2 regions of the Mesorhizobium sp. CNPSo 4670 genome follow, and region 1 is predicted to be linked to the other one. Evidence: predicted binding sites of a transcription regulator. Region 1 holds the regulator's gene; the other holds the start of a gene.
What was found. The regulator HrcA, encoded in region 1, represses chaperone genes, less so after heat shock. The targets are predictions, from matches to a motif close to GTTAGCACTCNCNNNNNGNGAGTGCTAAC.

Region 1 (4,413 bases):
AGCCGAGCGCCCGCGCGACGAGCGCGGTGACGCCGGGGCCGGGAATGGCGGCGGCGATGCCGAGGGCGGCACTGTAGGCGAGGAAGCCGGTAAGGGTCATGGTTGCGGCCTTGCGCGTCCAAAGTCTTGATTTTTTATGCGTATCGTTGTTGCAACGACGACTTATGACACAAGGTCAGCCATGCGGGAATTCCCTGAAGCCGGATTCGATTGCACCACGCCGGCGTGCGACCACGCCGTCAGGAACGGCCGCCACTATAGGTGACGCGCCAGATGGTGCCGTTGCCGTCCTCGGTCACGATCAGCGCACCGTCGCGGGCCACCGCGACGCCGACCGGTCGTCCCCACACCTCGCCGTTGGAGACGACGAAGCCGGTGATGAAGTCCTCGTACTCGCCGGTCGGCCTGCCGTCCTTGAACAGCAATCTCACCACCTTGTATCCGGTTCGGTTGCCGCGATTCCATGAACCGTGCAGGGCCACGAAAGCATCGCCTCTGTACTCGGCCGGAAAACCGGACTCGGCGGGCAAGTCCTTTCCATCGTAGAAGGTAATGTTGAGCGGCGCCGAGTGCGCCTGCATCAGCACATCGGGAATGGTCACCTTGCCGGCAAGATCGGGGCGTTCGCCCTTGTGGCGCGGATCCTCGTTGTTGCCGATGTAGTACCAGGGCCAGCCATAGAAGGCGCCGTCCTTGACCACAGTCGCATATTCGGACGGCACATTATCGCCAAGCGCATCGCGCTCGTTGACGACGCACCACAACGCCCCGGTCGTCGGCTGGACCGTCATGCCCGAACAGTTGCGCAAGCCGGTGGCGACGATGCGGCCATTCTTGCCGTCGGGGTCGAAGGCCAGCACGTCGGCACGGCCGTCCTCGGACCCCCAAGCAGCACCCAGCGGCTGCGACTTCGTCCAGGCGTCGAGGCCGCCATCCGGCTCCTTTGCCATGTTCTCGGCGACGTTCGATCCCGAGCCGACCGACAGATAGAGCGTCTTGCCGTCCGGCGAGAAGACGATGTCGCGGGTCCAGTGATGATTGGCAGGGATGTTGCCGACGATGGTTTCCGGATCACTGGCCGCCTTCAGGTCACCATTGTGGTAGGCAAAGCGCACGATGCTGTCGCTGTTGGCGACATAGACCCATTGCGGGTCGTTGCCTGGCGGGTAGAAGGCGATGCCGTATGGCTGGTTGAGATCACCGGCAAAGATGCTGTCCTTCGCCGGCTTCGCGCTGCCCTCGGCAAGGCGATAGACGCGGATCTGGTTGGCTTCGCTGTCGGCGACGAACAGGTCGCCATTCGGCGCGGTGCGCACGACCCGTGGATTGCCAATGCCCGACGCGATCAGCTCGGCCAAAAAGCCCGGCGGCAATTTCGGCTCGGCGTCTGCCGGCCGGTCGGCGAGGCCGGCGCCGTTCGAGGCGGATTTGGTGACATAAGGCCTAGGCAGGTCTTGCGCCTTGATCAGGCGGCGCACCCCTGGCCTGTCGGCACGCCAGTCGCCGAAGGCGGCGGCACCCCTCAGTACCGGCTGCTCCGCCTGCTGGGCCAATGCCGCGGTCGTGACAAACAGTGCGGCAGGAAACGCCAGCCCGGCCAATCGGATCATTTTGTCCTCCACCTTGTCGCGAAGGAATCAACGGCCTGTTTGTTCCTCGGTTCCGCCTCACACGATGAGTTGAGGTGAAACGGTCTCCAGCCTCAGGTGCCGGCCGCGTAGAAATCGTCGTCGAGGCGCTTTTCCAGTGCGACGAGATCGGCCGGCAGCGGCAGGCCCATGGCGCGCATTTCCTGCAGTTTCTCGCGCAACTGCTCCTGGATTTCGTGCTGGTCCTCCGGCTGGTTGACCATTTCCTCGAGCAACAGACTGATCCGGGCCTTGAATTCTTCGAGCGCCATCGTCGTCTCCTCGGTTACCAGTTCAACGCAGCATGCGGGAAATCAGCTGCGCCGTATAGTCGACCATTGGCACGATGCGCGCATAGTTGAGCCGGGTCGGGCCGATGACGCCGAGTGCGCCGACGACGCGGGCGTCCTTGTCGCGATAGGGCGCGACGACGAGCGACGAGCCCGACAGCGAAAACAGCTTGTTTTCCGAACCGATGAAGATGCGCACGCCCGATCCCTGTTCGGCCAGATCAAGCAGCTGGATCAGCCCGTCCTGCGTCTCCATGTCCTCGAACAGGTGACGCAACAGTTCGATGTCGGCCTGGGCGGTGACGTTTTCGAGCAGGTTGGCGCGGCCGCGCACGATGAGCCGCGCCGGCAGGCCGCTCTCCGCGCCGGCCCACACCGCCAGCCCCTTCTCGACCAGATCTTGCGACAGCGTGTCGAGTGCGGCCCTGGTCTCTTCCTTGATGCGGGCAATCTCGATCCGCGCCTCGGCCAGCGTGCGGCCGCGAATATGGGCGTTGAGGAAGTTCGAGGCTTCGTGCAACTGCGAGACCGTAATGCCGGCCGGCAACTCGACGACGCGGTTTTCGACGTCGCCGTTTTGCGACACCAGCACCGCCAGCGCCTTGGTCGGCTCGAGCTGGATGAATTCGATGTGCTTCAGCGCCACCTCGTTCTTGGCGGCCAGCACCAGGCCGGCGCCGCGCGACATGCCCGACAGCATCTGGCTGGCCTCGGTCAGCATGTGTTCCAGCGTCGCACCCGAGCCGGACGCGCGCACCTGCGCCTCGATGGTGCGGCGCTCCTCGTCGGAGAGGTCGCCGAGTTCCATGAAGGCATCGACGAAGAAGCGCAGACCGGCCTGCGTTGGCAACCGGCCGGCGGAAATGTGGGGGGCATAGATCAGGCCGAGATGCTCGAGGTCGCTCATCACGTTGCGGATGGTGGCGGGCGACAGTGAGGACGGCAGGATGCGCGACAGGCTGCGTGATCCCACGGGTTCGCCGTCCTTCAGGTAGGAATCGACGATGCGCCGGAAGATGTCGCGCGAACGCATGTCGAGCGACTGTAGCGCAGGCGACAGCAGACTGGGTTCGGCGACTGCCTTGGTCATTAGGCCAAAAACCTCCGGCCCAAGGATATAGACTTCACCATGGTCCGCGCAACCCGGTGTCTGTATCAGTTCACCCGGCTGTCTGAAGTCAGATCACCGGCCATTTTCCTTTGCGCCACGCGCTCCATGTGGTTACAAGCCGGCCAAGAATCCGAAAAATGACGGGAAAGAAGCCTGAATGCGCCCCTCCAAACGCCAATTCGACGAAATGCGCGCCATCTCCTTTGAGCGCGGCGTCTCCAAGCATGCAGAAGGCTCATGCCTGGTGAAGTTCGGCGACACCCATGTCCTGTGTACCGCCAGCCTCGAGGAGAAGGTGCCGGGCTGGATGCGCAATTCCGGCAAAGGCTGGGTCACGGCGGAATACGGCATGCTGCCGCGCTCGACGGGCGAGCGCATGCGCCGCGAGGCTTCCGCCGGCAAGCAGGGCGGCCGCACTCTGGAAATCCAGCGGCTGATAGGCCGCTCCTTGCGCGCCGTGGTCGACCTGCAGGCGCTGGGCGAGCAGCAGATCACCGTCGACTGCGACGTCATCCAGGCCGATGGCGGCACCCGCACGGCCTCGATCACCGGCGGCTGGGTGGCGCTGTATGATTGCCTGCGCTGGATGGAGGCCCGCCAGATGGCCAGCGTCGCCAAGGTGCTGAAGGACCATGTCGCGGCGATTTCCTGCGGCATCCATGACGGCCAGCCGGTCATCGACCTCGATTATCTCGAGGATTCCTCGGCCGGCACCGATGCCAACTTCGTCATGACCGGCAAGGGCGGCATCGTCGAGATCCAGGGCACCGCCGAGGGCGAGCCCTTTTCAGAGGACCAGTTCGCCGACCTGATGGGCCTGGCCAAGAAAGGCATCCAGCGCCTGGTCAGCCTGCAGCAGATGGCGGTGGTTTAGGCCTGGTTTGTATTGATGAGGTTGGCGATCCTTCCCACCCCCCTCTGGCCTGCCGGCCATCTCCCCCGCAAGGGGGGAGATCGGCTGTGGTCTTGGGTTTCGCCAACCACCAACGTTGCAAGCTGTGAGCCGGCGTTGACGCTTCCAATCTCCCCCCTTGCGGGGGAGATGCCCGGTAGGGCGGAGGGGGGTGCCTCGTGATTCCTTCCGCCATCCTTGAATCGGCCCTCTACGTCACCGACCTTGACGCTGCGGAGAAGTTCTACACCGGCGTCCTCGGGCTCGATCTGCTCGGCAAGGTCGACGGCAGGCACCTCTTCTTCCGCTGCGGACCCGGCGTGTTGCTTATCTTCAACGCCGAGGCGACAAAAGTGCCGCCCGCGCCCGATGCGAGACTGAAAGTGCCGCCGCACGGCGCGGTCGGCGAAGGTCATCTCTGCTTTGCGGCCAGCGCCGACGAGATCGAGCGCTGGAAAGCGCATCTCGAGGCGAAGAAGATAGCCATCGAAA
Region 2 (4,413 bases), on a different contig from region 1:
AGCCGCAAGATCTTCGACCGCGCCTCGGCAGCAGCGCGCCTTGGCGTCTGGGAATGCAGCCTGCCTGACGAGCGGCTTACCTGGACCGATGTGGTTTATGACCTGTTTGACCTGCCACGCGGCTCAGTGCTCGATCGCTCGGAGATCATCAAGTGCTATCCGGCGGAGTCGCGAAAGGCGCTGGACAGCCTGCGCGGCCGGGCGATTGCCGAGCGCAACGGCTTCACCCTCGATGCCGAGATCACCACCTTTGCCGGCCGCAGCCGCTGGATCCGCATCACTGCGACGGTCGAGTGCGAGGACGGCGCTGCGGTGCGCATCTTCGGCATGAAGCAGGACATCACCGAGGAGAAGATCCTGTCGGACCGGATGCGCTATCTGGCCGAATATGACGTCATGACGGGGCTGGCCAATCGCGGCCGGTTCCAGGCGCGGCTTGCGCATACGGACGAGGGCCGCCCGCTCGGCGCGTTGCTGCTGATCGACCTCGACGGCTTCAAGGCCGTCAACGACACGTTCGGCCATGTCGTCGGCGACGAATGCCTGAAGGCGGCGGCTGAGCGCCTTGCCGGCAGCTGCGGCGAGGCGGATCTCGTGGCGCGCGTCGGCGGCGACGAGTTCGCGGTCCTGCTCGGCCCGCATCTCGACCGCGGCGCGGTCTCCGGCCTGGCGCGCGGCATCATCGAGGCGATGGGCAAGCCGGTCGCGGCCTGCGGCCAGTCGCTCAACCTTGGCGCCTCGGTCGGCATCGCCTTCGTCCAGGCGGGCGCGCCGTGCGACCTGTTCATGCAGGCCGACACCGCGCTCTATGCCGCCAAGGCGGCAGGGCGCAACACGTTCCGTATCTTCAAGCCCGACGCCGCCGCGAAAGACCGCAGCGCCGCGGCCTGAGGGCCAAGCTGCGGCTTGTTGTACGGCCTCGCCGACAGGGCCCGCGCATCTTTCACCAGTGCAATCCGTGGCGCCTATTTTGTATTTGGCATGCAGGGCGTTCGCGAAAAGAGTGCTATGAAAGGCAAGCGAGCATCCTTGCTCCGGCTCCTTCCTGACATCTGAGGTTGTTTTCGTGCGTGAACCGTCGCTGCTGCCTGTGTTTGGAAAACTTGGCGCCAAGTCGCCTGTCGCCACTGTCACGGCGCCGGCCCGGTCGGCAGGTGTCGCGTTGCGGCTGCGGGAGCTTCTGGCCGCGCATGGCGGTATGGTGCTGAAGCTGTCGGTCATCGCCTGGACGGTGCTGATCCTGGCCGCGGTGTTTTTCATGATACAGGGCTGACCGGTATGGCCAATCGCTACACGCTGCGCATGGAGCTGCCCCAGAGCTGGACCATCATCGATGTCTTCACCGGCCAGCCTGCCGTGATCCGGCAAAAGGTGATGGTCGGGATGGGCCCGCGCGAGGCCGAGGACATGGTCGTCCAGATGAACGTCCGTGACGTCAAGCGCCGGGAGAGGGCAGAGCGCAAGTCCTGACCACGGTCACCGCCGATCAGCCGAAATCGGCCGCCGTCAGCACGTACATGCTCTTTCGGGTGCGGTCATAGGCCTTCGACGCCACGTCGCGTATGGCGCTGCTCTGCGTGTCGAACGTGGCGAGGTAGCCGGCTTCATTGGCCGCGGTCGCCGGCTGCATCCTGGTCATCGCATCGGCGGCGACGGAGAAGGAGATCTGGAACATTCCGTCATGGCCGACGAAACGGATGCGCTTGCCGGCTTCGTCATAGCTGCGGCTGCGGTTGGGGAAGGTCAGGCTCATGTTTTTACCTCCGTGGCGGCGGCCTTCTTGACCACCCGCTTCTTCTTCGGCGTCGGGTTCAGGGCTTCCGCGACGCGGTCTGCCTCTTCCTTGGCCAGCCGCAGTTCCCTCAGCCTTGCCGTCTTGATCTCCCTGGCCCGCGCCTCGGAGATGTATTCGGCGGTCGCTTTGTTGCGCTCCGCCGTTTTCTTCTGCTTGTCGACAAAGCGGGCTTCAGCTTTTTCCATGATCGTCTGATTGCCTTCGGCCATCGAAGAAATCTCCCTTGTGCCTGAAATCGTGAAAACGAACTTGTCCGATAAATAGGCACTCAATCGGCAAAATTCAATTTTTTGAATTATTTGACCAACCCGCGATATCACGAAACCGGGTACCGAAATAATACTTTTGAATATTTAATTCCGGCGGCGAATAATTTTTGGCACTCCTATCTATCGAGTGCCAACGCGTCTATATAGGACGGGCGTGGCCGCCTGTGCCGGCCCCAGAAAGAAGTTCCCATGAAATTTCGGCCACTCCACGACCGCGTCGTCATTCGTCGCGCTGAAGGCGATACCAAATCCAAGGGCGGCATCATCATCCCCGACAATGCCAAGGAAAAGCCGCAGGAAGGCGAAGTCATCGCTGTCGGCCCGGGTGCACGCGACGAAAACGGCGCGCTTGTTCCACTCGACGTCAAGGCCGGCGACTTCATCCTGTTCGGCAAATGGTCGGGCACGGAGGTCAAGATCGACGGCGAGGACCTGTTGATCATGAAGGAAGCCGACATCATGGGCGTTATCGAAAAGGCCGCCGAAGCCAAGAAGGCCGCCTGATTGGAGCGATGCGTGTCCACGGGATGCGCAAAGATTGCTCCGAGCTTTGATCATGGAGGGCAGGGCTCTGCCTTCCTCAACCGAACTGGATAAAAATCATGTCTGCCAAGGAAATCAAATTCTCCACCGATGCGCGTGACCGCATGCTGCGCGGCGTCGAGATCCTCACCAATGCGGTGAAGGTCACGCTCGGCCCCAAGGGCCGCAACGTCATCATCGACAAGGCCTATGGCGCGCCGCGCATCACCAAGGATGGTGTCACGGTCGCCAAGGAAATCGAGCTCGCCGACAAGTTCGAGAACATGGGCGCGCAGATGGTGCGCGAAGTGGCCTCGAAGACCAACGACCTCGCCGGTGACGGCACCACCACCGCCACGGTGCTGGCCGCCTCGATCCTGCGCGAAGGCGCCAAGCTGGTCGCCGCCGGTATGAACCCGATGGACCTGAAGCGCGGCATCGACCAGGCGGTCACCGCCGTCGTTGGGGAAATCAAGGCGCGCGCCAAGAAGGTCAAATCGTCGGCTGAGATCGCGCAGGTCGGCACCATCGCCGCCAATGGCGATGCCAGCGTCGGCGAGATGATCGCCAAGGCGATGGACAAGGTCGGCAATGACGGCGTCATCACCGTCGAGGAAGCCAAGACCGCCGACACCGAGCTCGATGTCGTCGAGGGCATGCAGTTCGATCGCGGCTATCTCTCACCTTATTTCGTCACCAACGCCGACAAGATGCGCGTCGAGCTGGAAGAGCCCTACGTGCTCATCCACGAGAAGAAGCTCGGCAATCTGCAGGCGATGCTGCCGATCCTCGAAGCGGTGGTGCAAAGCGGCAGGCCGCTGCTGATCATCTCCGAGGACGTCGAGGGCGAGGCGCTCGCCACGCTGGTCGTCAACAAGCTGCGCGGCGGCCTCAAGGTCGCGGCCGTCAAGGCGCCGGGCTTCGGCGATCGCCGCAAGGCGATGCTGGAAGACATCGCGGTGCTCACATCGGGCCAGATGATCTCCGAGGATCTCGGCATCAAGCTCGAGAACGTCACCATCGAGATGCTCGGCCGCGCCAAGCGCGTGCTGATCGAGAAGGACACCACCACGATCATCGACGGCGCCGGCACCAAGGCCACCATCCAGGCGCGCATCGCCCAGATCAAGGGCCAGATCGAGGAGACGACCTCCGACTACGACAAGGAAAAGCTGCAGGAGCGGCTGGCCAAGCTCTCCGGCGGTGTTGCCGTCATCCGCGTCGGCGGCGCCACCGAGTCGGAAGTCAAGGAAAAGAAGGACCGCATCGACGACGCGCTCAATGCGACGCGCGCGGCGGTTGAAGAAGGCATCGTACCCGGCGGCGGCGTGGCTCTGCTGCGCGCAAGGTCGGCACTTGCCGGCCTGACCGGCGCCAATGACGATGTCACGGCAGGCATCTCGATCGTGCTGCGGGCACTCGAAGCGCCAATCCGCCAGATCGCCGAGAATTCCGGCGTCGAAGGCTCGATCGTGGTCGGCAAGCTCACCGACAGCAAGGACCACAATCAGGGCTTCGACGCCCAGAACGAGGTCTATGTCGACATGATCAAGGCAGGCATCGTCGACCCGGCGAAAGTGGTGCGCACCGCATTGCAGGACGCCGGCTCGATCGCGGCCCTTCTGATCACGGCTGAAGCGATGATCACCGATATCCCGGCCAAGGATGCCGCACCCGCGGGTGGTGGCGGCGGCGGTGGCATGGGCGGCTACTGAAGATTCAGGCGATGCCGGCCTGCAAACGGCTGATACCTGCGCTTCCGGTGCTCGCGTACGAAAAGTACGCTCCGCTCCGGTTCTCGGAAACCACCGTTTTCGACTCGGCCTG

Region 2: a site for HrcA is predicted at 2,171-2,199, ahead of AC0ZT5_RS07885 (co-chaperone GroES). Genes of this name have one in related genera too.

Annotation. Positions count from the first base shown of each region.
Region 1 is NZ_JBWJFQ010000018.1:66,018-70,430, forward strand. It holds gene AC0ZT5_RS25690 (LysE family translocator) at 1-100, opposite strand, end outside; gene AC0ZT5_RS25695 (PQQ-dependent sugar dehydrogenase) at 240-1,610, opposite strand; gene AC0ZT5_RS25700 (hypothetical protein) at 1,703-1,900, opposite strand; gene hrcA (heat-inducible transcriptional repressor HrcA) at 1,923-3,008, opposite strand; gene rph (ribonuclease PH) at 3,187-3,903, shown strand; gene AC0ZT5_RS25715 (VOC family protein) at 4,101-4,413, shown strand, end outside.
Region 2 is NZ_JBWJFQ010000003.1:310,575-314,987, reverse strand. It holds gene AC0ZT5_RS07910 (diguanylate cyclase domain-containing protein) at 1-891, shown strand, start outside; gene AC0ZT5_RS07905 (hypothetical protein) at 1,067-1,273, shown strand; gene AC0ZT5_RS07900 (hypothetical protein) at 1,279-1,470, shown strand; gene AC0ZT5_RS07895 (DUF1488 family protein) at 1,487-1,753, opposite strand; gene AC0ZT5_RS07890 (hypothetical protein) at 1,750-2,004, opposite strand; gene AC0ZT5_RS07885 (co-chaperone GroES) at 2,254-2,568, shown strand; gene groL (chaperonin GroEL) at 2,667-4,301, shown strand.